DNA from 3 places in the Novilysobacter erysipheiresistens genome. Region 3 is predicted to be linked to each of the others. Evidence: predicted binding sites of a transcription regulator. Region 3 holds the regulator's gene; each other region holds the start of a gene.
The links. Region 3 encodes FliA, which starts transcription of late flagellar genes. Its sites were predicted from a motif close to TAAAGTTTNNCNNNCNNNGGCCGATAA; they were not measured.
Positions count from the first base shown of each region.

Region 1 (7,935 bases), on a different contig from region 3:
CCCGCAAACCGCTCGATGGCGTGGCCCGGCTCTACCAGGCGCTGCAGGAGGGCGCCGATGGCAGCGGCCGCCATCCGATCTTCTATGTGTCGTCTTCGCCGTGGAACCTCTACGACCTGCTGGAGGACTTCATGGAGCTCAACGCGATCCCGTTCGGACCGATCTTCCTGCGCGACCTCGGCACCGACACCGGCAAGTTCATCAAGACCGAAGGCCACGGCCACAAGCTCGATCGCGCACGGACGCTGATCCAGCGCTTCCCGACCCTGCGCTGGGTGCTGCTGGGCGACTCCGGCCAGGCCGACGCCGAGTTGTACGCGGAGGCCGCGCGCGAATTCGGCGGCCGCATCGCGGCGATCTACATCCGCGACGTCGACCCCGTCGCCGACTCGCCACTGGACCTCAAGGTCGACGGCTTCATCGAAAAGGTCGCCGGCACCTCGGTGCCGATGCTGCGCAGCCGCGACAGCCTCGCCATCGCCAAGCACGCCGCCGGCCTGGGTCTGATCGACCCCGCCCGCTTGCCGGAGATCACCGCCGAGGTCCAGCGCGACCGCGCCCGCCCCACCCTCGGCGAAGCCGCCGTGTCCGAAGCCGGGCACGACGTCCTGGACCAGGCGAAACGGCAGCTAGGCGCCGCAAAGCCCCGGCAGTGACGCTCGGCTAAAATGGCGGGCTCCCACGCCTTGCCCTTTCCCGCATGTCCTCTGCCTTCGGCACCGAAACCGTGCTCGACGTCCGTCACTGGACCGACGACTACTTCAGCTTCACCACCACCCGCGACGACGGCTTCCGTTTCGACAACGGCCAGTTCGTGATGATAGGGCTGGAGGTCGGGCAGCCCGACGGCGGCACCAAGCCGCTGCTGCGCGCATACTCGATTGCCAGCGCCAACTGGGAGGAGCAGCTGGAGTTCTTCAGCATCAAGGTGCCCGACGGCCCGCTGACCTCGCGGCTGAAGGACATCAAGCCCGGCGACCGGGTGCTGATCGGCCGCAAGCCGACCGGCACCCTGCTGATCCACGACCTGCACCCGGGCCGCAACCTGTACCTGCTCGGCACCGGCACCGGTTTTGCGCCGTGGCTGTCGATCATCAAGGACCCGGAGACCTACGAGCGCTTCGAGCGGGTGATCCTGTGCCAGGGCGTGCGCCATGCGCAGGACCTGGCCTACCGCGACTACATCGTCAACGAACTGCCGCGCCACGAGCTGCTCGGCGAGGTGATAGGCGAGAAGTTGCGCTACTTCCCGGCGGTGACCCGCGAGGACTTCCGCCACGAAGGCCGCGACCACCGCGGGCGCATGACCGACATGATGGCGACGGGCCAGATGATGGAACACCTCGGGCTGGAGCCGCTGGACCCCGCGCACGACCGCGCGATGATCTGCGGCAGCCCGCAGATGCTGGCCGACTTCCGCGCGTTGCTCGACGGCCGCGGCTTCAGCGCGGCGCCGCGGATCGGCACGCCGGGGCAGTACGTGTTCGAGCGTGCGTTCGTCGAGAAATAGTCGTGCCGTCGTAAGGCGCGGCTATCGTCACGCCACGTCCAGCGCCACTGGACGCGATGGCCCGGGCAGCATCAACAGCGACACCCGGCCCGACGCCTCGGCCGTCGCCAGGTCATCGCTGATCGCATCAAGCACCTCGCCTTCGCGCACCGCGGTCACGCACACCGCCCGGTTGCGGCCGCGCTGCTTGGCCAGGTACATCGCCGCGTCGGCCAGCTGCAATGCGTCTTCCCAGCGTTTTTCCCGGTTCACCGGAAACGCCACGCAACCGGCGGACACGGTCACGTCGATGGCCGCGTTCCCCGCCCGCACCGGCTCGCTGCCGATCGTCCTCAGTATTCGCGGGGCGAGCACGGCCAGGCCGGCAACGGAGGCACCGGGAAGCACCAGCACGAACTCCTCCCCGCCCCAGCGCACGACCGCATCCCGGTCCCGCACCAGCCCCTGCAAGCGCCGCGCGACTTCAACCAGGACGAGATCGCCCGCCACATGGCCGCGGGTGTCGTTGATCGCCTTGAAGTGGTCGATGTCGAGCAGGACCAGGCCGACGCACTCCTCGCCGTCGTCCTCGCCGTCGAACGCGCCCCTGCCCGCCGCGATCCCGTGTTGCGCCATCAGGGCCTGGAAATGACGGCGATTGAATACTCCGGTGAGCGGGTCGTGCGCGGACTGTTCGGCCAGGTTGGCGTTGGCCGCCTTCAGCCGCCGGTTGGCGTGGCGCGCCTTGACCAGCCGCCGCAGGACCGGGAACGCCGCCAGCAGCAATGCCACCACCATCGCGACCCATAGCCGCTGCTGCCAGGTCCGTGCGCGGACCTCGGCTTCCTTCAAGCGGTTCTCCGCCTCCAGCCGCTCGATCTCGCGGTTCCTGCGTTCGGCCGCGTACTTCTCCTGCAGCTCCATCACCGCACGCTCGCGCTCCTGCCGGGTGATCTCCCGATTGAGCGCGGCGACCTGCTGGGTCGCGTCCAGCGCTTCGCGGTAGCGGCCGGCTTTCTCGAGCACCAGCACCAGTTCGTGGGTGATGCCGACCACGTAACCCTTGTGGCCGATCCGTCCGGCCATGTCGATCGAGGCGTTGAGCTTGTCGATTCCTTCCTGGACCCGGCCGAGCCGGCTCAGGGCGATGCCTTCGTTCGCGGTGGCGACGGTCAGTCCGCGCTGGTCGTCGACGGTTCGTGCCAGCGCGGTCGCACGGCTGGCGTGGTCCAGCGCGGCAACGTTGTTGCCCTGGTTGAGGTAGTAGTCGGCCAAGTTGGAGCGGCTGGTGACTTCGATCCCTGCCAGACCGGGATCGCCGGCCGCAATCTGCAGGGCCGCGGCCAGTGCCTTGTATTGCTGGTCGCGCTGGCCGGTCAAGGCATGGATGTGGCCTTGGTTGAGCAGCAGATACCCCAGCGCTTCGTCGAAGCCCACCCGTTTGGCGATCACTACTCCTTCGGCGGCGATCGCCCCGGCGCGCTCGACGTGGCCCAGGTCGGCGTTCAGGCCAACCAGCACGATCATCAACTGCAGGCGGTCGGCCGTGTTCCCCCGCTTCTCGGCCAACGCCACCGCCGGCACCGCGTGCTCGACCGCGGCCGCGAGGTTGCTGTCGGAGTCTTCGAGCCGAGCCATGAAGAGCCCGAGTTTCACCTGCAGGCCCTGATCCGCCGGGTCCACCAGCGGACGCAGTTCGGCAACGTGGCCGCGGGCGGCTTCGATATGGCCCTTGGCCAATGCCAGTTGCCCGCGCGCGAGCAAGGCCTGGACCCGGCACGGTTGGCAATTCTCGAGGTCGGCCATCGCCTGCAGCTTGGCCTGCGAAGCCAGCGCCACCGTCGAGTCGCCGGCAACGGACGACAGCCGTGCCAGCGCCCCGTGATAGCGGCGCCGCAGGTCCAGTGGTGCGTTGTCGGTGGGCACGTCGCTGGCGGATTGCAACTGCTCGATCGCCGCCGGCAACGAGTGGTAGCCGTGCACGCGCTGGTGCTCGAGGATCTCGTCGACCCGCGCCGGCGCCGCCAGGGCCAGCGATGGCAGCAATGCCAGCAACACGATGAGGGCGGACCGGTACATGTCACGGATAACGGCCAATGGCGTGCAAGGTTGAGCCGATCCCGCACGCGCGGATGCGGCTAGTGATCGCAATCACCAAATTGACCTGCGCGCCAGATCCACCCGCGCATTCCCCGACCTGCCTGCGCTCACGGGTAGCTGTCAACGGGTTTCCCGACCGCATCCGCATCGCCACAATCGGTTGTTCGCTGCACCGTCCCTCATCAGGTAAACCCGCAATGCCCGAATCCGCCCCGAAAGTTGCCGCCGCCCTCGCCGAGAAGATCGCCCGCACCATCGCCGAGGAAATCGGCGCCAGGCCCGAGCAGGCCCGCGCCGCGATCGGCCTGCTCGATGAGGGCGCGACGGTGCCGTTCATCGCGCGCTACCGCAAGGAAGTCACCGGTGGCCTCGACGACACCCAGTTGCGCGACCTGGAGTCCCGCCTGACCTACCTGCGCGAGCTGGAGGACCGCCGCGCCGCGGTGCTGGCGAGCATCGACGAGCAAGGCAAGCTGAGCGACGAGCTGCGCGCCGACATCGAGGCCGCCGACAGCAAGGCGCGGCTGGAAGACCTGTACCTGCCGTACAAGGTCAAGCGCCGGACCAAGGCGCAAATCGCCCGCGAGGCCGGGCTGGAACCGCTGGCCGACGGCCTGCTGGCCGACCCGACGCAGGTGCCGGAGGCGTTCGCCGCTGGCTTCGTCGACGCCGACAAGGGCGTGGCCGATGCCAAGGCCGCGCTGGAAGGCGCCCGCGCGATCTTGATGGAGCGCTGGGGCGAGGATGCGAAGCTGGTTGGCGAGTTGCGCGAGTGGCTGCAGGACGTCGGCCGGATCCGCGCCCGCGTCGCCGAGGGCAAGGAGATCGAGGGCGCCAAGTACCGCGACTACTTCGACCACGCCGAACCGCTGGCCAGGATTCCGTCGCACCGCTTGCTCGCGCTGTTCCGCGCGCGCCGCGAGGAGATCGTGTTCCTCGACCTGGAGCCCGGCACCGATGCCGAGGCCGGCCATGCGCAAGCCGCCGGCCGGGTCGCCCACCATGCCGGCATCCAGGACCGGGGCCGACCTGCCGACACCTGGCTGCTCAATGCGTGTCGGCTGGCGTGGAAGGCCAAGCTGCATCTGCACCTGCTGCTGGACCTGTTCGGCCAGGCCCGCGAGAAGGCCGAGGCCGAGGCGATCGCGGTGTTCGGCGACAACCTCAAGGACCTGCTGCTGGCCGCGCCCGCCGGGCCGAAGGCGGTGCTCGGGCTCGATCCGGGCCTGCGCACCGGGGTCAAGGTCGCGGTGGTCGACCGCACCGGCAAGCTGGTCGCCACCGACACGATCTTCCCGCACCAGCCTCGCAACCAGTGGGATGGCTCCCTGCATGTGTTGCGCAAGCTGTGCGAGAAGCACGCGGTGGAGCTGATTGCGATCGGCAATGGCACCGCCAGCCGCGAGACCGACAAGCTCGCCGGCGACCTGATCAAGCTCGCGCACGAGTTGAAGATGCAGAAGATCGTGGTCAGCGAGGCCGGCGCCTCGGTGTACTCGGCGTCGGAATTCGCCGCAAGCGAGTTCCCCGACCTCGACGTGTCGCTGCGCGGCGCGGTGTCGATCGCCCGCCGCCTGCAGGACCCGCTGGCCGAACTGGTCAAGATCGAGCCCAAGGCGATCGGCGTCGGCCAGTACCAGCACGACGTCGACGGCTTCCGGCTGGCGCGCGCGCTCGACGCCCGGGTCGAGGACTGCGTCAACGCGGTCGGCGTTGACGTCAACACCGCCTCCGCCGCCTTGCTCACCCGCGTGTCCGGACTGTCGACCACGGTCGCCGACAACATCGTGGTCTATCGCGACGCCAACGGCGCCTTCAAGAGCCGCAAGGAACTGCTGAAAGTGCCGCGCCTCGGCGACAAGACCTTCGAGCAGTGCGCCGGCTTCCTGCGCATCGCCGGCGGCGAGCACCCGCTGGACGCCTCCTCGGTGCATCCCGAGGCCTACCCGGTGGTCGAGCGGATCGTGCGCGACTGCGGCCGCGAGGTGCGCCAGCTGATCGGCGATGCCGGCTTCCTGCGCGGCATCCGGCCGGAGCAGTACACCGACGACAAGTTCGGCGTACCGACCATCCGCGACATCCTCAAGGAGCTGGAGAAGCCCGGCCGCGATCCGCGCCCCGAGTTCAAGGCCGCGCGCTTCGCCGACGGCGTCGAGGAACTGAAGGACCTGCAGGTCGGGATGATCCTGGAAGGCGTGGTCAGCAACGTCGCCGCGTTCGGCGCGTTCGTCGACATCGGCGTTCACCAGGACGGCCTGGTCCACATCTCGGCGCTGGCCGACCGCTACGTCAAGGACCCGCGCGACGTGGTCAAGGCCGGCGACGTGGTGAAAGTGAAGGTGCTGGAGGTCGACATCCCGCGCAAGCGGATCGCCCTGACCTGCCGGCTGAACGACAGCGCGTCTGCGCCGCGGCCGGCCACAGATCGTGACACGGCCCGGCGCGATTCGGGTCGACGCGAGGCGCGCCCGGTGCAGGACGGAACCCGCAACAGGCCCGTGCGCGGGAACGACGGATCGACCGCGGCGGCGCCCGCCAACAACGCCTTGGCCCAGGCGTTTGCGCGGGCAAAAGGCAACGGCTGAAGGCCCGGAATTTTTCAGGCCCGATATTGGCGCTTAACCGCCCCGGCATTCAGTAACCGCCAAATCATTTGAATTCAGCCCCGTGAGCGCCTAGATTTGAGACAGCATCCGTGATACGCGAAGGTGTGCCAGACAGCGCGTCGCCTCGGTGGCGGAATTCAAAACCAATCGGGACATTGCAAAATGAAGACGATGATAATGATGGCCGGAATGCTCGTGGCCGTCGCGGGCTGCGCAACGACGGACCCGGGCGATCAGGCCGCGGCGCCCGCAGCAGTTGCACCGACGTCAGCCAGTACACCTGCGGTCGCGAGCGACGCGACGGCAGCGAAAAACACCGGTGACGTTCGTTGCAAGCACATGCCGGTTCTTGGCAGTCGAGTGGGCCAGAAGGTGTGCCGCACCGAGGAAGAATGGGCCGCCCTCGAGAAACAGGCGAAAGAGATCATGAGCGACCTCGAAGCCAACCCGCTGGGCCGACAGGAAGGCGGCTGAGCCCAAACGCCCGGAGCCCGGGCAAGGTGTTTCCAGATGAAGATCAAAGCACTCATGGCCGGCGCGCTCGTGTTTGCCACCGGCAACCTGATGGCACAGGTGCAGCCCTCGGCAGACACCGCCAAACCCGAGGCGACTCCGGTAACGGGCGAGGCCAAGGACCCGGACAAGATCCGCTGCGAACGCATGTCCGTCACCGGCAGCCGCCTTGGTGGCAAGGTCTGTCATACCGAAGCGGAGTGGGCCCTGATCGACAAACGTGCCGATGAGCTCATGCACGACATCGAGCGGGTCCCGGTGGGGTTTATCGAAGGCTCACGCCCCTCCCGCACTTCGGGCAGTCTTGCCGACGGCCTCTGAAGAACCGGCAACCCGGTTTGAGCGGACAAAAGGGGCGCCGGATCACTGCGAGTCATGGCTTTCCAGCCAGTTGAAGTGCGGTATCGTGTTATTCGGACCTGTCATCGATTCGCCAGAATACTGACTTGCCCCACGTGCTTGAGTTTGTCGTTAACCCAATCCAAGGAATGCAAAATTGAAAATGACGATGATGTTGGCCGGGACGCTCATGGCCATCGCCGGCTGCGCGACGACGGGTCCGGCCCAGCCTGCGGCCGACACCGCGGCATCCAGCCTGACCACTGCATCCAACGCACCAGCCGTCGCAAGCGAAGCAATGGGCACCAGTGACCGCGACAACGTCCGCTGCGAGCGCTCGAAAGTCACCGGCAGTCGTCTCGGTGCAAAGGAATGCCATACCGAGGAGGAGTGGGTCGCGATTGAAAAACAACGCGAAAAGGTCGGCAAGGAGATCGTGAAGGACATCAACAGACAAGGTGCCTTCCAGGGACGGGCCCAATAACACGAAGGTGCCAGGCGACCTTGGAGGAGCGGACTCCGCAGGACATGCCTGCGGAGGGCGCCCGCAACTCCCACCAGTCCCTGTCCGTTGGAATCACACCAGCGCCGCCTCAATGTCGGACGCCAGCGATTCGGGCGCGTCCTTCGGCGCATAGCGTTTGAGGACGCAGCCGTCGCGGCCGACCAGGAACTTGGTGAAGTTCCACTTGATCGCGTCGATGCCGAGGATGCCGCCCTTCTCGTCCTTCAGCCATTTCCACAGCGGATGGGCGTCGTCGCCATTGACCTCGACCTTCGCGAACATCGGAAAGCCGACGTCGTAACGCAGGGCGCAGAACTGCTTGATCTCGGCCTCGTCGCCCGGCTCCTGGTGGCCGAACTGGTCGCACGGGAACCCCAGCACCA
Region 1 is NZ_JAXGFP010000006.1:231,974-239,908, forward strand. Features, by position in the region: gene SNE34_RS12560 (App1 family protein phosphatidate phosphatase) at 1-656, shown strand, start outside; gene SNE34_RS12565 (ferredoxin--NADP reductase) at 701-1,510, shown strand; gene SNE34_RS12570 (GGDEF domain-containing protein) at 1,538-3,568, opposite strand; gene SNE34_RS12575 (Tex family protein) at 3,787-6,174, shown strand; gene SNE34_RS12580 (hypothetical protein) at 6,358-6,669, shown strand; gene SNE34_RS12585 (hypothetical protein) at 6,706-7,029, shown strand; gene SNE34_RS12590 (hypothetical protein) at 7,205-7,531, shown strand; gene SNE34_RS12595 (glutathione peroxidase) at 7,625-7,935, opposite strand, start outside.
Region 1: SNE34_RS12570 (GGDEF domain-containing protein) is a predicted target of FliA. The motif match lies at 3,576-3,602, and genes of this name have one in related genera.

Region 2 (7,935 bases), 120 kb from region 3:
ACCCCGTCGTCGACACTGAAGTCGCCGAACGCGCAGCGGATCGGGATCAGCCGGTCCTCGGTCAACTTGAACTTGATGGTCTCGGCGACATCGATCCCGGCCATCTCCATCAGCAGGTTGCTGATCTTGCCGCGACCGATGCCGAGCGCCACCTCGCCGTCGCTGCTGCCGAGCATCTCCGCCACCGAATTGCCGCTGCCGGCCAGCTGGACGTGGCCGCCGACCTTGCCGATCGCGTTCTGCGCCAGTTCGACCTCCGGCAACAACTGCGACAGGTCGAGGCCACGGGCGGTGATGTCGGCCCTGGTACGGATCGGCGACTGGCGCGCGTCCATCCGGATGGTCGAGCGGATGTCGCCGCCGGCGACGCCGAAGTTCAGCGGGTCCAGCCGCAGCACGCCGTTCTCCAGCAGCAGGTGTGCATCCATGTCGTCCAGCGGCAGCGAGGGCGAATTGATCCGCTGCGCGCGCAGGCGCACGTCCGCATCCATCGCGCGCAGCTTGTCGAGTTCGTACGGGGTGTCGGGCAGCACCCGGGCGTTCGCGTCCGCGCGGGCGTCGGCGGCATCGGTTTCGGGATTGCTCGACTCGCCGTCGGCATCCGGCGCGCCGCCGACGAAACCGGCGAGGTCATCGAAATCGAGCCGCTTCGAACGCAAGTCGGCGCGCAGGTATGGGCGCTCGCCGGCGGTGTCGATGTTGGCGTCGCCGGCGAGGTCGCTGTCGCCGACGGCGCCGGTGAAGTCGTTGTAGGACCAGATGCTGCCGTCGCGGCCGAGACGGCCGTCGAGTTCGTACGGCGGCGTCGTCGGCATCGCGATGCCGATCAACGGGTACAGGTCCTCGAGGTTGGCGCCGCCCAGCTTGAACTGCAGGTCGAAATCGCGCAGGCGCAGCGGATCCAGCAGGCTGCCGCGGGCATGCGCGCGGGTGGCACCGGCGCGCGCGCGGACGTCGATGCGGTAGGGGCTGTCGGGGTCGCGCAGCGCCATCGGTGACTCGGCCCGGCCCTGCAGCGAGAACCCGTTGCCTTGCCAGCGGCCGCCGCCTTCGACGGTGATCGGCGGAGCGGCATCGTCCGCGCCTTTGCCCGCGGGTTTGACGGTGGCAACGTCGACCTTGATATCGGTGTCGTTGGCGGCGTCGAGGAAGCGCAACCGGCCCGCATCGATCCGGACCCGACGGAACTGCATGTCGCCGTCGCCGGGTTCGCCGAACTGCCAGTTGCCGCCGCCGTCGGGTCCGGTTTCCAGGTGCAGGCGCGGTGCAACGAGGTGCAGGGTCGTAATACGCACGTCACCCGTGAACAGGGGTTTCAGCGCGATGCTGAACTCCAGGCGCCGTGCTTCGGCCATGGTCCGCACCTTCGACCAATCGGCATTGCCGAAGCGAAGCTCGTCGACGCGGATGACGGGCGCCCAGCCGAGATCGACATCGAGATCGCCATTGATCTCGAACTCACGACCGGTGCGGGCCTCGACCTGGCGCTCGATCGGCCCTTTGAACCAGTTCCAGTCCCACAGCAGGACCAGCACGGCCAGGCCGAGCAACAGCAGCGCCGCGATGCCCAGCCACAGTCGGCGGCGGCGCATCGCGACCTCCGAAGTGTCGTGGTTGGCGACAGCTTCGGCAGCGGGCGGTAAAGCGGGAGTGAACGCGTTGTCGCGGCGTCAGTCGACCGCCACCGCGTGCGCATGCTCGCGGGTGGCGAGGAAATCGACGTCGGGCGCGCGCTCCTGCGCCAGTTGCAGGTTGATCCGGGTCGGGGCGAGGTAGACCAGCTGGCCGGCCGCGTCGAGCGCGAGGTTCATCGCGTTCTTGTCGCGGAACTCCTCGAGCTTCCTGGCGTTGTCGCAGCGGATCCAGCGGGTGGTCGCGACCGCGACCGGCTCGAAGATCGCGTCGACCCCGTACTCGTCCTTGAGCCGGTAGGCGACCACATCGAACTGCAGCACGCCGACCGCGCCGAGGATCAAGTCGTTGCTCATCAGCGGCCGGAAGAACTGGGTCGCGCCTTCCTCGCTGAGCTGGGCCAAACCCTTCTGCAACTGCTTGAGCTTGAGCGGGTCGCGCAGCCGGGCGCGGCGGAACAACTCGGGCGCGAAGTTGGGGATGCCGGTGAAGCTGAGCTTCTCGCCCTCGGTGAAGGTGTCGCCGATCGACACCGTGCCGTGGTTGTGGATGCCGAGCACGTCGCCCGAATACGCGGTCTCGGCGATCTCGCGGTCGCTGGCCATGAACGTCAGCGCGTTGGCGAGCTTGAGCTCCTTGCCGCTGCGCACGTGGAACGCCTTCATGCCGGCGCTGAACTTGCCCGAGCAGATCCGCATGAAGGCGACCCGGTCGCGGTGCTGCGGGTCCATGTTGGCCTGGATCTTGAACACGAAGCCGGTCAGCGGTTCCTCGGTCGGCGCCACCTCGCGGGTGGTGGTCGCGCGCGGCTTCGGGCTCGGCGCGTGCCTGACGAAGAAGTCCAGCAGCAACTGCACCCCGAAGTTGTTGACCGCCGAGCCGAAGAACACCGGGGTCTGCTCGCCCGACAGGTACTTGTCGAGCTCGAACGGGTGGCTGGCGCCTTGCACCAGTTCCAGCTCGTCGCGCAACTCGGCCAATGCCTGCGCGCCGATTTTCTGCTCCAGCCCGGGATCGTCGATCGAGGCGAAGATGGTCGAGTCCTGCCGGGTGAAGTTGCGGCCCTGTTCGTACAGGTGGACCTCGCCGCTGAGCAGATGGACCACGCCCTTGAGCCGCTTGCCCATGCCGATCGGCCAGGTGATCGGCGCGCACTGGATGCCGAGCACGCTCTCGACCTCGTCGAGCAGTTCGATCGGGTCCTTGCCCTCGCGGTCGAGCTTGTTGATGAAGGTCATGATCGGCGTGTCGCGCAGCCGGCAGACTTCCATCAGCTTGATCGTGCGTTCTTCCACACCTTTCGCCACGTCGATCACCATCAGCGCCGAATCGACCGCGGTCAGCACCCGGTAGGTGTCCTCGCCGAAATCCGCATGGCCCGGCGTGTCGAGCAGGTTGACGATGCGACCGTCATACGGGAACTGCATCACCGAGGACGTCACCGAGATGCCGCGCTCCTTCTCCAGCGCCATCCAGTCGGAGGTCGCATGGCGGGTGGTCTTGCGCGACTTGACCGAGCCGGCCATCTGGATCGCGCCGCCGAACAGCAGCAGCTTCTCGGTCAGCGTGGTCTTGCCTGCATCGGGGTGGGAGATGATCGCGAAGGTGCGGCGCCGCAGGGCTTCGAGGGAAACTTGGTTGGAAGCCGGGTCGGACATGGCAAAGGCGCGCGCGATCGCGCCAGGCAGCGAAGGGGAGGGCGCGAATTATAGCTGGCCGCGGCTGGGGCCTTGCCAATCTGCGGCGGCAGTCACAGAAGCGGCGGTTCAGTCGACGCGGCGACGGCCGATATCGCCTGGGAGGCGGTGCATCCGCGACGTGATACGAGGAATCAGGTGCATATTGTCATCGTGGGGGACGAGGGTGGACGCGCGGCCGGGCTGGAGCTGGAACTGAACCAGGCGCTGGCGGATTTCGGCCTGGCCTGGGACGTGCGCTGGACCGCGTCGGCCGATGCGGCCTTGGCCGACGATGCCGCAGTCGACGTGCTGGTGTGCGAACTCGACGCCGGCGCGCAACGGGCCACCGCGGTGCTGTCGCAGCTGCGCCGCCAGCGTCCGGAAGTGGTGCGGATCCTGCTGCTCGAGAACGATCAGGATGCCGAGGCGTTGCAGGTACTCGACTGTGCACACCGGCTGCTGCGCAAACCGCTCGACGCCGGTGAGCTGATCGAGGCGGTGGAAAGCGTGATCGAGCTGCGCGAACTGCTCGACAACGCCGAGCTCAACCAGGCGATCGGCCGGATCGGCTCGCTGCCGCCGCCGCCCAAGCTCTACATCGACCTGACCCAGCTGATGCGCGACCCCGACACCAATACCGCCGAGGTCGGCAACCTGCTGTCGCAGGATCCGGTGCTGGCGGCCAAGGTGCTGCGGCTGTGCAACTCGGCCTACTTCTCCGCCGGACGCGTGGTCACCGACATCCGCGCCGCGGTGACCCGACTGGGCCTGCAGAACATCCAGCGGCTGGTGCTGGCGACCGAGGCGTTTGCCGGTACCGACGAGATCGATGGCGTCGATCGCGAAGCGATGCAGGCGCGCGCGCTGCGCACTTCGCGCCTGGCCGGGCAACTGCTTGGCGGGCCGAGCGCGGAACTGGCGGCCACCGCCGGCCTGCTGGCCGAGGTCGGCAAGTTGTTGCCGGGGGTTCGCTTCGCGACCGACGATGGCACCGAGCTGAATCCCGACGGTCCGCACTACGCCGAGGCCGGCGCCTATTTGCTGGGCCTGTGGGGGTTGCCGATGCCGATCGTCGAGGCGGTCGCCAACCACCAGCAGCCGGCGCGGATGCGGATGTCCGGGTTCTGGGTCGCCGGTGCGGTACACGTGGCATCGGCGCTGGTGGCCGACACCCCGGTCGACGAGGCCTACCTGCGTGCGGTCGGCCAGATCGACAAGCTGCCGAAGTGGCGCTCGATGGGCGAGCAACTGGTCGAGGCGGCGTAGCACGTCGATCATCCGGGGCGCGCTCGACCGATTCCGGATCGCGGCTGAAGCCGCTCCTACAAAGGCGTGGGGCTTTCGTCGACGATGCGCAGCGGCCCGACCGGGCCGCCCATCCGGAACGGCAACGACACCAGCCGCATGCCGCGGTTGACCTGCACCACGAAGTGCAGATGCGGCCCGGTAGTGAATCCGGTATTGCCGGACAAGCCGATCTGCTGCCCGCCGCGCACGCGCTGGCCGACGCGGACCAGCACGCCGCCGGGCTTGAGATGGGCGTACAGCGTCATCGCGCCGTCATCGTGCAGGATCCGCACGAAGTTGGCGCGACCGCCGTATTTGTCGCGGTCCAGCCCGGTGCGGTCGAAGCCGGACTCCACCTGCATCACCACGCCATCGCGCGCGGCCAGCACCGGGGTGCCGATCGGCGTGGCGAAGTCGACCGCGTAGCGGTTTTCCGGATCGCGATGGCTGAAGCGGCCGCCGTAGCCCTGGTCGATCCGCGGGCCCGAGCCGGGCAACGCGGCCAGTTGCAGCGGCAATTGGTACTGCACGTCCTGCGGCGCCGCGCTGGGATTGCCCGGCAGGCTGTCCATGCGCAACTCGAAGGACACCGGTTGCGCCGGTTCGCGCGCACGCAGCACCGCGACCAGTGCGCTGCCGTCGGCGGCGACCGTGGCGCGCGCCGGCAACATCGGATTGCCGACGGTGTTGTTGTGGCGGGTGAAGTCGAGCATCACCTCGATCGGTCCGGGCAGGCGGTTGTCGGCCCACACGTGGTAACGGTCGCCGACGGGTTCGATCCGCATGCGCGCGATCGCGGTCGGTTCGACGTACACCGGGATCGTGCTGACTTCGGCGTCGGCCTTCCGCGGAGGCTGGTCGCCGTAATGGGTGATGCCGTCGGCGTCGGTCCAGCGGTAGACCTGGCCGGCCTGCGCCACCGGGGCCAGCGCCAGCCAGAGTACCGACAGGACCACGAGCAGGGCAGGCGGCGCGCCCGCGGATATCGCCAGGCCGCGTGGCGTCGGGCACGAGGGTCGGGATGTCATGGCTGGAAGTCTATCGCCCGGGCGCGACCCGTCGCGGCAGCCGCCGCTTCCCTGATAACCGTTGGTTATATATATCGCTTCATACGGATAAAGCGATTGACAATAGCGAGGCGCCGCGGCAGACTGCCGGCCATCCATCGAGACCGGCTGAGGGACAGGCCCTTTGAAGCCGGGGCAACCCACCACTGCGCAAGCGGTGCGAAGGTGCCAATTCCTGCGGCCCGGTCGAGACCGGATCCGAAAGATGGTTGCGCCATTTGCCTCCCATGGAGGTGCGTGCGCATCCGTCGGCTCGATGGCCCACCGTCATTTCGGATGCCGCCATGAGCCTGCAAACCAGTCCCGCTCCCCGTCCTGCCTTCGATCCCTGCAACGGCCACGCCCGAACCGTCGCGCCGTTCGAACCGCACCCGTTCCCCGCGCCCGTTGCCGCGCCGGCCGATATCGTCCCGGCGGTGCGCGGCGAAGTGCGAGTCGAACTCGAGTTGCGCCACGCCGGATGCCGCACCGTCGGTCTGCGTTACGAGCGTGTCGGCGATCCGTCGTTGCCGGTGGTCTTCGTCGCCGGGGGCATCTCCGCGGACCGGCATGTCGGCGCAAGTGATGCGTTTCCGGAAAGCGGTTGGTGGAATGCACAGGTCGGGACGGGGCGTGCGCTCGACCCGCAACGCCATTGCCTGCTTGCCTTCGACTGGATCGGCAGCGACGGCGACCTCGACGTGGCGCTCGACCCGGCCGACCAGGCCGACGCGATCGCCGCGCTGGTCGACGCGCTCGGCGTCGTCCGGTTGCATGCCTTCGTCGGTTGCTCCTATGGCGCGATGGTCGGCCTGCAGTTCGCCGCGTTGCACCCCACGCGGCTGCGGCAACTGGTGGCGATCAGCGGCGCCCATCGCGCCCACCCCTACGCCAGTGCGTGGCGCGCATTGCAGCGCCGCGCGGTCGCATTGGGCGCGTTGCAGTGCGATGACAGCCACGGCTTGGAGCTGGCGCGGCAGCTGGCGATCCTGAGCTATCGCACGCCCGAGGAGTTCGATGGCCGCTTCGACGCCGCCGAAGTGCTCGACGGCCACGTCCGCGTCGGCGCCGAGGACTACCTCGATTACTGCGGCAGCAGGTACGCCAGCCGCACCTCGCCGACCGCGTTCCTTCGGCTGTCGGAGTCGATCGACCTGCAGGCGCTGCAGCCCGAGTCGGTGCGCGTGCCGGTAAAAGTGGTGGCGGTGAATGGCGACCGGGTGGTGCCGATCGGCGATGCCCGTGAACTGGTCGAGCGACTGGGCGGCGCGACCCGGCTGTACGTGCTCGACTCGATCTTCGGACATGACGCGTTCCTCAAGGAGACCGCGCTCATTGGCGGCATCCTCACCGATGCGCTGGGCGATGCGGAGGTGGCGGCATGAGCGTCCATCTGCAGGACCGTCCCGGCGCGACGCCGGCGACGCGCAACCGCTGTACCAGCGCAGTACGCGCCGGCATCGATCGTGACACCGCCTATGGCGCCGTCACGCCGCCGATCGTGCTGTCGTCGAACTTCAGCTTCGCCGGCTTTAACGACAAACGCACCTACGATTACACCCGGAGCGGCAACCCGACCCGCGACCTGCTGGCCGAGGCCCTGGCCGAGCTGGAAGGTGGGGCGGGTAGCGTGGTCACCGCGACCGGCATGGCCGCGATCACGCTCGTGCTGCACGCGCTGCTCAAGCCCGGCGACAAGCTGGTGGTGCCACATGACGCCTACGGCGGCAGCTGGCGGCTGTTCAACGCACTGGCGGACAAGGGGGCGTTCGAGTTGCTGACGATCGATCTCACCGATCCGCGTGCGCTGGCCGAGGCACTGACGCGGGAACCGGCGCTGGTCTGGATTGAGACGCCTTCCAATCCGCTGCTGCGGATCACCGACCTGCGCTTCGTGATCGATGCCGCGCATGCGGCCGGGGCGCTCGCGGTGGTCGACAACACCTTCCTGTCGCCGGCGCTGCAGCAGCCGATTTCGTTCGGCGCCGACATCGTCGTGCACTCGACCACCAAGTACATCAACGGCCACAGCGACGTCGTCGGCGGTGCGGTGGTGGCGAAGGATGCCGACGTGCACGAGAAGCTGGCGTGGTGGGCCAACTGCCTCGGCATCACCGGCGCGCCGTTCGACAGCTTCCTGACCCTGCGCGGCCTGCGCACGTTGGGTGCGCGCCTGCGGGTGCACCAGGAGAACACTGTCGCGTTGGCCGATCTGTTCGATGGCCATCCGGCGGTGCGCGCGGTGCACTACCCCGGGCTTTCCAGCCATCCCGGCCATGCGATTGCGGCAC
Region 2 is NZ_JAXGFP010000007.1:208,017-215,951, forward strand. Features, by position in the region: gene SNE34_RS13670 (AsmA family protein) at 1-1,592, opposite strand, end outside; gene SNE34_RS13675 (peptide chain release factor 3) at 1,671-3,290, opposite strand; gene SNE34_RS13680 (HDOD domain-containing protein) at 3,468-4,577, shown strand; gene SNE34_RS13685 (peptidoglycan DD-metalloendopeptidase family protein) at 4,634-5,626, opposite strand; SAM riboswitch class I at 5,758-5,877, shown strand; gene metX (homoserine O-succinyltransferase MetX) at 5,950-7,029, shown strand; gene SNE34_RS13695 (O-succinylhomoserine (thiol)-lyase) at 7,026-7,935, shown strand, end outside.
Region 2: SNE34_RS13680 (HDOD domain-containing protein) is a predicted target of FliA. The motif match lies at 3,398-3,424, and genes of this name have one in related genera.

Region 3 (7,935 bases):
GGTCTCCGGTTGGGGCTTCGACGCCGAGACTGGCGGCCAGCGCCAGCGCGCGGGCGGCATCGGCCAGGGTCGGCGAGGCGAGGGTGACGACGGTGCTGCGGCCGGCGCTGGCGCGGTCGCGGACGAAGGCGTGCAACAACTGCAGCCCGGCGGCATGGACGCGCTGGACCTGGTCGCCCGCCAGCTGCAGCGGCGCGTCGTCGTCGAGGTGCGGCAGCAGGGCGGCCTGCAGCTCGGCGACGTGCTCGATGCCGAGATCGGATTGCAGGGAAAGTCGGTTCATGACGGCGCGGCCGAGGGGTATCGAGAAAGTTAACGGCGGGTGGGGCCGCGACTTTAGCGGCGCTCAATCGAACAGCGCGTTCGCGTCGAGCAGCACGGTTGGCACCTTGTTGACGCGGGCGATGCCGACGATCGCGCCGGGCGCGCTGCCGGCCAGCGGCGGTTCGATGTGCTCGCGGCCGAGGGTGGCGACGTCCTCCACCACGGTGACCAGCACCCCGATCAGCTCGTCGTCGCGCTCGACCACGACGATCCGCGAGTGTTCGCTGGTCACCACGTCGGCGCCATCGAGCCAGCGGCCCAGGTCGAACACCGGCACGATCCGGCCGCGCAGGTTCATCACCCCGAGCACCGCGTTGCTGGCGCCGCGCATGGCGACAATCGGCGCGACCCGCACCACTTCCTGCACCCGCAGCAACTCGAACGCGTAGTGGTCGCGACCGATGCCGACGCGCAGCCAGCGGCTGCTGCTGGTGACCGCGCGGGCCGGAGTGCCGATGGCGGTGGTGTCGGCGACTGCCGGGCGGGCCTCCCTGGCGACGGGCACCGGGACGGGAGCCGCGACCGCGATGCTGGCGGCGACGTTCGCGGCGATCGCCGCCGGCGCAGTGACGGCCGGCGGCGCTGCCGCCACTGCGGCAACCAAAGGCTCGACATCGGCCACGCCCACGTCGGCCAGCAACTCGTCGAGGTAGGCGTCGACCACGGGCGAGCCGACAGTCATGCGGCCTCCTGTCGCAACGGCTGGGCGTCGAGCAGCCAGCCCAGCGCGGAACGGTAGGCGTCGGCGCCACGGCCGCTCGGGGTTTCCGCCGCGGTCAGCGCGGCGGCGTCGCGCAGGCGCGTGTCCATCGGCACCGCGCGCGGCCAGACCAGGCCTTCGTAGCGGTCGTGCAGGTGCTCCAGGCTGTTGACGCCGGAGCGGGTGCGGCGGTCGTACAGGGTCGGCAGGATGTGCCGCGGCAGTGGCCGCCGGCGCGAGCGTTCGACCATGTCGGCGGTGCGCAGCATGTCGGTCAGGCCGTGCAAGGCCAGCGGATCGGTCTGGGTCGGAACGACCAGGCGGTCGGCCGCGGCCAGCGCATTGACCATCAGCAGGCCGAGGGTCGGCGGGCAATCGAGCACGGCGTAGTCGAAGCCGCCGCGCGCCGCGTGCAGTGCGCGCTGCAGCGCGAGACCGAGGCCGGGCTGGGTCGCGCCGCGGCGCTCCAGCGTCGCCAGCGCCGGTTGTGCGGCGACCAGCAGCAGACCATCGATTTCGGTGCCGCGGGCGAGCGCGCGCAGCTCGGTGCTGCCGTTGTGGGCGAACAGGTCGTGGCTGCCGGCCGGCGGCGGGTCGGTCGGGATCCCGAACGCCCGCGTCAGCGAGGCATGCGGGTCGAGGTCGACCAGCACCACCTGCGCGCCGCTGGCGGCCAGCTCGCGCGCCAGGCACAGCGAGGTGGTGGTCTTGCCGACCCCGCCCTTCTGGTTGGCGATCGCCCAGGTCTGCATGTCAGGGAGCTCCAAGACTTGAGGTGCTGCCGGAAACGACGGTCGGCAGCGCGAGTTCGGTGACCGCGCGGGCGTCGCCAGCGGGCGCGGTCGCGGGGGCTTCGCCGGCGATCAGCGGCGGCAATGGATCGGTGACCGCGTCCGGCCCCAGCGGGTCGGCCAGGATCACCAGCAGCACCCGCCGGTTGGCGTTGCGACCCTCGATCGTGGCGTTGTCGGCGACCGGCTGGTGTTCGCCGTAGCCGACCACGGCCAGGCGGTCGGGCGCGACCCCGGCGGCGACCAGTTCGTGCACCACGTTGCCGGCGCGCGCCGCCGCCAGTTCCCAGTTGGACGGGAAGCGCACGGTGTGGATCGGCTGGTTGTCGGTGTAGCCCTCCACCCGCACCGCGTTGGGCTCGTCGCGCAGGATCTGGGCGAGCCGACGCACGGTGTCGATCGCCAGCGGGCTCGGCGCGGCCGCGCCGCTGGCGAACAGGATGTCGCTCTGGATCTCCACCTCGAGGAACGCGTTGGCCCGGCGCACCGTCACCAGCTTCTGCCGGACCAGGTCCGACAGCGCGTCCTGGATGCGTTTGCCGATCGAATGCAGTTGTTCGTGCTGGCGCGCCTGCGCGCGCGCGGCGTCGCTGGCGGCCGAAGTGGAGTCCGCCGGGGTGGCGCGTGCCTGGTGGCCGAAGGTCGGGATGTCGAGCACCTGCAGCATCCGCGGCGCGTTGATCGGGCTGGCCGCGGCGGGGCCGTTCTTGGAGTCGGGCGTCTGCAGCGAGGGCCGGTCGAACGACGAACCGCGCAACTGGGTCGCGCCGAGCTGGATCGGCCGGATCGCCCGCGGCTGGCCGCCGAACGCGGACGACAGCGCGTCGGCCAGCACCCGGTACTTGCCCTCGTTGAGCGAGGAGATCGCGTACATCACCACGAAGAAGGCCAGCAGCAACGTCATCAGGTCGGCATAGGGAATCGCCCAGGCCTCGTGGTTGGTGTGCTCCTCGTGGTGTTGCCGGCGCGCCATGTCAATGCACGAAACCGTTGAGGCGGGCCTCGATGTTGCGCGGGTTCTCGCCCTGCGCGATCGCGATCAGGCCCTCGACCATCATCTCGCGCTCGCTGGTCTGGTGGTGGATCAGGCCCTTGAGCTTGCTGGCGATCGGCAACATCGCCAGGTTGGCGATGCCGATGCCGTAGATGGTCGCGGTGAACGCCGCGGCGATGCCGTGGCCGAGCATGCTGGGGTCGGCCAGGTTCTTCATCACCGCCATCAGGCCGAGCACCGCGCCGATGATGCCCAGGGTCGGCGCGTAGATGCCCATGCCCTCGAACACCTTGGCCGCATCGAGGTCGCTGCGGGCCTGGCCGTGCAGTTCTATCTCCAGCATCTGCCGCACCGACTCGGGCTCTACCCCGTCGACCACCATCTGCAGGCCCTTGCGCAGGAACGGATCGGGCTGGTTCTGCACTTCCGCCTCCAGCCCGAGCAGGCCCTGGCGGCGTGCAGTGCCGCTCCATTCGACGATCTTGGCGATCACCGCGACACGATCGTGCGCGGGCGGCTGAAACACCCAGCGCACGATCTTCAGCGCGCGCTTGAACGTCTTCATCGGGGTCTGCAACAGGATCGCGGCAACGGTGCCGACGACCACGATCACGAACGCCGCCGGCGACCACAGTCCCGACAGGCCCGCGCCCTTGAGCACGCTGCCGCCAAGCAGGGCACCAACCGCCAGCAGTGCACCGATTACGCTGAGTCTGTCCATTGCTCGAATTAACGGTTGCGGGTGGGGATTCTTGAGGCGTGGCGGCTCAACGGCCGCCGCGCACGCCGGTGCGGTACAGCGCGTCGACGTCGAGGATCAGGGCCATGCGGCCGTCGCCGATCAGGCTGGCACCGGCATAGCCGGCCAGGCCGCGCAGAGTGCGCGGCAGCGCCTTGATCACGACTTCCTCGCGCCCGCGCACGCTGTCCACGGCCAGGCAGAAACGCTGCTCGCCCGACTGCAGCACCACCGCGGTCGACTGCGACAACGGCGTCTCGGCCAGTCCCAGCCAGCCACGCAGCGACAGCAGCGGCACCGGTTGTTCGCGCAGGTCGAGCACGGTCTGGCCGTCGACCTGCATCGCCACGCCGGGGCCGTGGGCGAGCACCTCGACCACGCGCACCAGCGGCAACGCATAGACGTCGCCGTCGATCTCGACCAGCAACGTCGGCAGGATCGCCAGGGTCAACGGCACCCGGATCAGGAAGCGACTGCCGCGGCCGGGCTCGGAGAAGATCTGCACCTCGCCGGACAGCTCGCGGATCTTCGACTGCACCACGTCCATGCCGACGCCGCGGCCGGACAGGTCGCTGACTTCCGCCCGGGTCGAGAACCCGGCCAGGAAGATCAGTTGCAGGCATTCATCGCCCGACAGCCGCGCGGCGGCCTCGGGGTCGATCAGGCCCTTGCGCAGGGCGCTGTCGCGAATCTTGTCGGGGTCGATGCCGGCGCCGTCGTCGCGCACTTCGATCGCGACGTGGTCGCCTTCCTGCTGCGCGCTCAGGCGCACCTGGCCCTGCTCGGGTTTGCCGGCGGCGGCGCGCACCTCGGGGCTCTCGATGCCATGGTCTATCGCGTTGCGGACCAGATGGACCAGCGGGTCGGACAGCGCCTCGACCAGGTTGCGGTCGAGTTCGGTCTCGGCGCCGAGCACTTCCAAGTCGACGTTCTTCGAAAGCTGCCGGGCGACGTCGCGGGCGAGCTTGGGGAAGCGCGAGAACACCCGCCCGACCGGCTGCATGCGCGCGGTCATCACCGCCGACTGCAGGCGCGAGGTCGCGGCGTCGAGGGTGGTCACCGCGCGGTCGAGCTCGTCGTCGCGCAGGCGCGGGCGGATGGTCTTGAGGCGGTTGCGCGCGAGCACCAGTTCGCCGACGAGGTTGACCATCGCGTCGAGCCGGCGGACGTCGACGCGCACGGTCGGGTCGTCCACATGTGCGGCGGTGGCGAGCTTGCGTGGCGCGGCTGCCGGCGTGGGTGCCGGTGCCGCTGGCGGAGCGGCGGCGGGCGTCGGCGCGACGGCAACATCGGGCGCCGGCGTCGCGCCGGGAGTGCCGCCCGAGCCGTGCAGGCTGTCGAGCAGCGCTTCGAAATCGAGGTCGTCGAGATTGTCGTCGACCGGCGCCGCGACGGCGGCGCTGACCTCGGCCGGCGAGCGGGTGCCGGCACGCAGGCCGTCGAGCAGGGCTTGCGGGGCCGGCGTCAGCGGCTCGCCGGCGGCGACGCAGTCGAGCATGTCGACCAGCAGGTCGAGCGACTGCTGGGCGCCGTCGAACGCGGCGCCATCCAGCGGCACCTCGCCGCTGCGGGCGACGTTGAGGCGGTCCTCGACCGCGTGACAGATCGCCACCATCGGCGGGAAGTCGAGGAAACCGGCGCCGCCCTTGATCGTGTGGAAGCCGCGGAACACCGCGTTGAGGCACTCGCGGTCGGCCGGGTTGCCCTCCAGCGCGACCATCTGCTCGCCGAGCTGGTCGAGGATCTCGCGCGCCTCGATCAGGAAGTCGGCGCAGATGTCGTCGCCTGTGTCGAACGCCGCGCTCATCGACTCACAGCCCCAGCGACGACAGCAGTTCGTTGGCGTCGTCCTGGGTCGCCGGCTTGGGGTCGAGCCCGGCGACCGCGGGGCCGTGGCCGCGGTTGGACAACTGCAGCGGTGGTGCCTGGCCGACCGCGTCGCCGAGGCCGGCCTGCACCGCACGCACCAGTTCGACCACGCGCAGGATGATCTGCCCGGTGAGGTCCTGGTAGCCCTGCGCGGCGGTCATTTCCGACAAGCGCGCGCGGACGCCGGCAATGGTCTCGGCCTGCGTTGCGTCCTGCATCGACAGCTGCCCGAGCAGGCCGCTGCATTCCTGGATCAGGTCGAGCGTGCGCATGCTCGCGGTCTCGGTCAGGGTGACGACGTGCTCCAGCCGCGCGCAGGCGTCGGGCAGCGAGGCATGGTGGGCGGGATCGCCGATCTCGCCGAGCGCCAGTTCCAGCTCGTGGGCGAGCCGGGCCAGGCCCTGCACGAACGGCTGGGTGCGCCACTGGATCAGCTCGTCGACGTTGGCCCGCCAACCGGCATGGTCGTCGTGCTCCAGCGCCCACAGCGCCGCGTGCAGGCGCTTGGTGATGACCTGCCGGTCCTGCGGAAGCAGGCCCTTGCCGTCGCCGGCCGGTGCGGCGATCACGGCCTCACCGTCGTCGCTGCTCACGCCGCGCTCTCCAGCCGCTCGAACACCTTGGCCAGCTTGTCGCCGAGCGTGGCCGCGGTGAACGGCTTGATCACGTAGCCGTTCACGCCGGCCTGCGCGGCCTCGATGATCTGCTCGCGCTTGGCCTCGGCGGTGACCATCAGCACCGGGATCTTTGCCAGCGCGGCGTCGCCGCGGATCGCCTTGAGCAGGTCGATGCCCGGCATGCCCGGCATGTTCCAGTCGGTGATCACCAGATCGAACGGCGCCTTGCGCAGCTCGACCAGCGCGGTGTTGCCGTCGTCGGCCTCGGTGGTGTTGAAGAAACTGAGGTCGTTAAGCAGGTTCTTGACGATGCGGCGCATGGTCGAGAAGTCGTCGACGATCAGGATGCGGATGTTCTTGTCCATGGATAAGGCTCGTGCGGCAGATGGGTGGTGGGTGGCGGGCTCAGGGCTGGCTGTCGGGGTCGACCTCGTCGCGCCAGTCGCCGAGGCGGGCGCGCAGGCGCAACATGGCCTGGCCGTGGATCTGGCAGACGCGCGACTCGCTGATCGACAGCACCGCGCCGATCTCGCGCAGGTTGAGCTCCTGTTCGTAGTACAGCGACAGCACCAGCTGCTCGCGCTCGGGCAGGTCGCCGATCGCGCCGCCGAGTGCCTCGCGGAACGCGGTGTGCTCGAACTCGCGCGCCGGCGTGACCGCGCCCGCGGCGGTCGTGCGCGGCTCGCCGTCGTGCTCCTCCAGCTGCGCGTCGAGGCTGATCAGCTGGCCGCGCGCGGCGTCCTGGATCATGTGGTGGTAGTCGTCGAGCGAGACCTCCAGCACCGCCGCGATCTCCTGCGCGGTGGCGGCGCGGCCGGTGTCCTGCTCGACCTGGCGGGTCGCGGCGACTACATCCCGATACCGGCGGTGGACCGAGCGCGGCACCCAGTCGCCGCGGCGGATCTCGTCGATCATCGCGCCGCGGATGCGGATCGACGCGTAGGTTTCGAACGCCGCGCCCTGGTCGGCCTGGAAATTTCGGGCCGCGTCGATCAGGCCGAGCATGCCGGCCTGGATCAGGTCGTCGACCTCGACGCTGGCCGGCAGGCGCGCGGCCAGGTGGTGGGCGATGCGGCGCACCAGTTCGCCATGGCGCTCGACGATCAGCGCGGCGTCGTTGGCCGGGTGGGCGCCCTGGTTGGAGCGGTAGGCGGCAGCGGCGGCGCTCATGCGGCGCTCCTTGCCGATGCGCCGGTCGGTGCGATCAGGCGTTCCATGAAGAACTCGACGTGGCCGCGCGGTCCCGGCGGGCTCTGCCACTGGCTGGCGCGGCGGGCGATGTCGCGGAACGCGACCGAGGCCGGCGCCGACGGGAACGCGTCGACCACCGCCTCCTGCCGCTGCACCGCGCGCCGCAGCCATTCGTCGCGCGGGATCGCGCCGAGGTAGCTGAGGGTAACGTCGAGGAACTTGCTGGTAACCCGCTCGAGCTTGTCGAACAGTTGCCGGCCCTCGCCGGTATGCTGGACCTGGTTGGCCAGCACCTGCACCCGGGTGATGCCGCGCTCGCGGCTGAGCACCTTGATCAGGGCGTAGGCGTCGGTCACCGAGGCCGGCTCGTCGCAGACCACCACGATCACGTCCTGCGCGGCCTGGCAGAAGGTCAGCACGCCGTCGGCGATGCCCGCGGCGTTGTCGACCACCATCACGTCCAGCGGCACGTCAAGCTGGCTGAAGGCATGCACTAGACCGACGTGCTGCTGCGGCAGCAGTTCGGTCATGTGGCGCTTGCCCGACGCGGCCGGCACCACCCACAGCCCGCGAGGACCTTCCAGCAGGGTGTCGCGCAGCTCGCAGCGGCCGGCGAACACGTCGGCGAGGGTGAAGCGCGGCGACAGCCCGAGCATCACGTCGATGTTGGCAAGGCCCAGATCGGTGTCCAGCAGCAGGGTGCGCTGGCC
Region 3 is NZ_JAXGFP010000007.1:91,282-99,216, forward strand. Features, by position in the region: gene SNE34_RS13110 (STAS domain-containing protein) at 1-283, opposite strand, end outside; gene SNE34_RS13115 (chemotaxis protein CheW) at 347-1,006, opposite strand; gene SNE34_RS13120 (ParA family protein) at 1,003-1,776, opposite strand; gene motD (flagellar motor protein MotD) at 1,778-2,788, opposite strand; gene SNE34_RS13130 (flagellar motor protein) at 2,790-3,530, opposite strand; gene SNE34_RS13135 (chemotaxis protein CheA) at 3,577-5,355, opposite strand; gene SNE34_RS13140 (protein phosphatase CheZ) at 5,360-6,010, opposite strand; gene cheY (chemotaxis response regulator CheY) at 6,007-6,399, opposite strand; gene SNE34_RS13150 (RNA polymerase sigma factor FliA) at 6,440-7,204, opposite strand; gene SNE34_RS13155 (MinD/ParA family protein) at 7,201-7,935, opposite strand, start outside.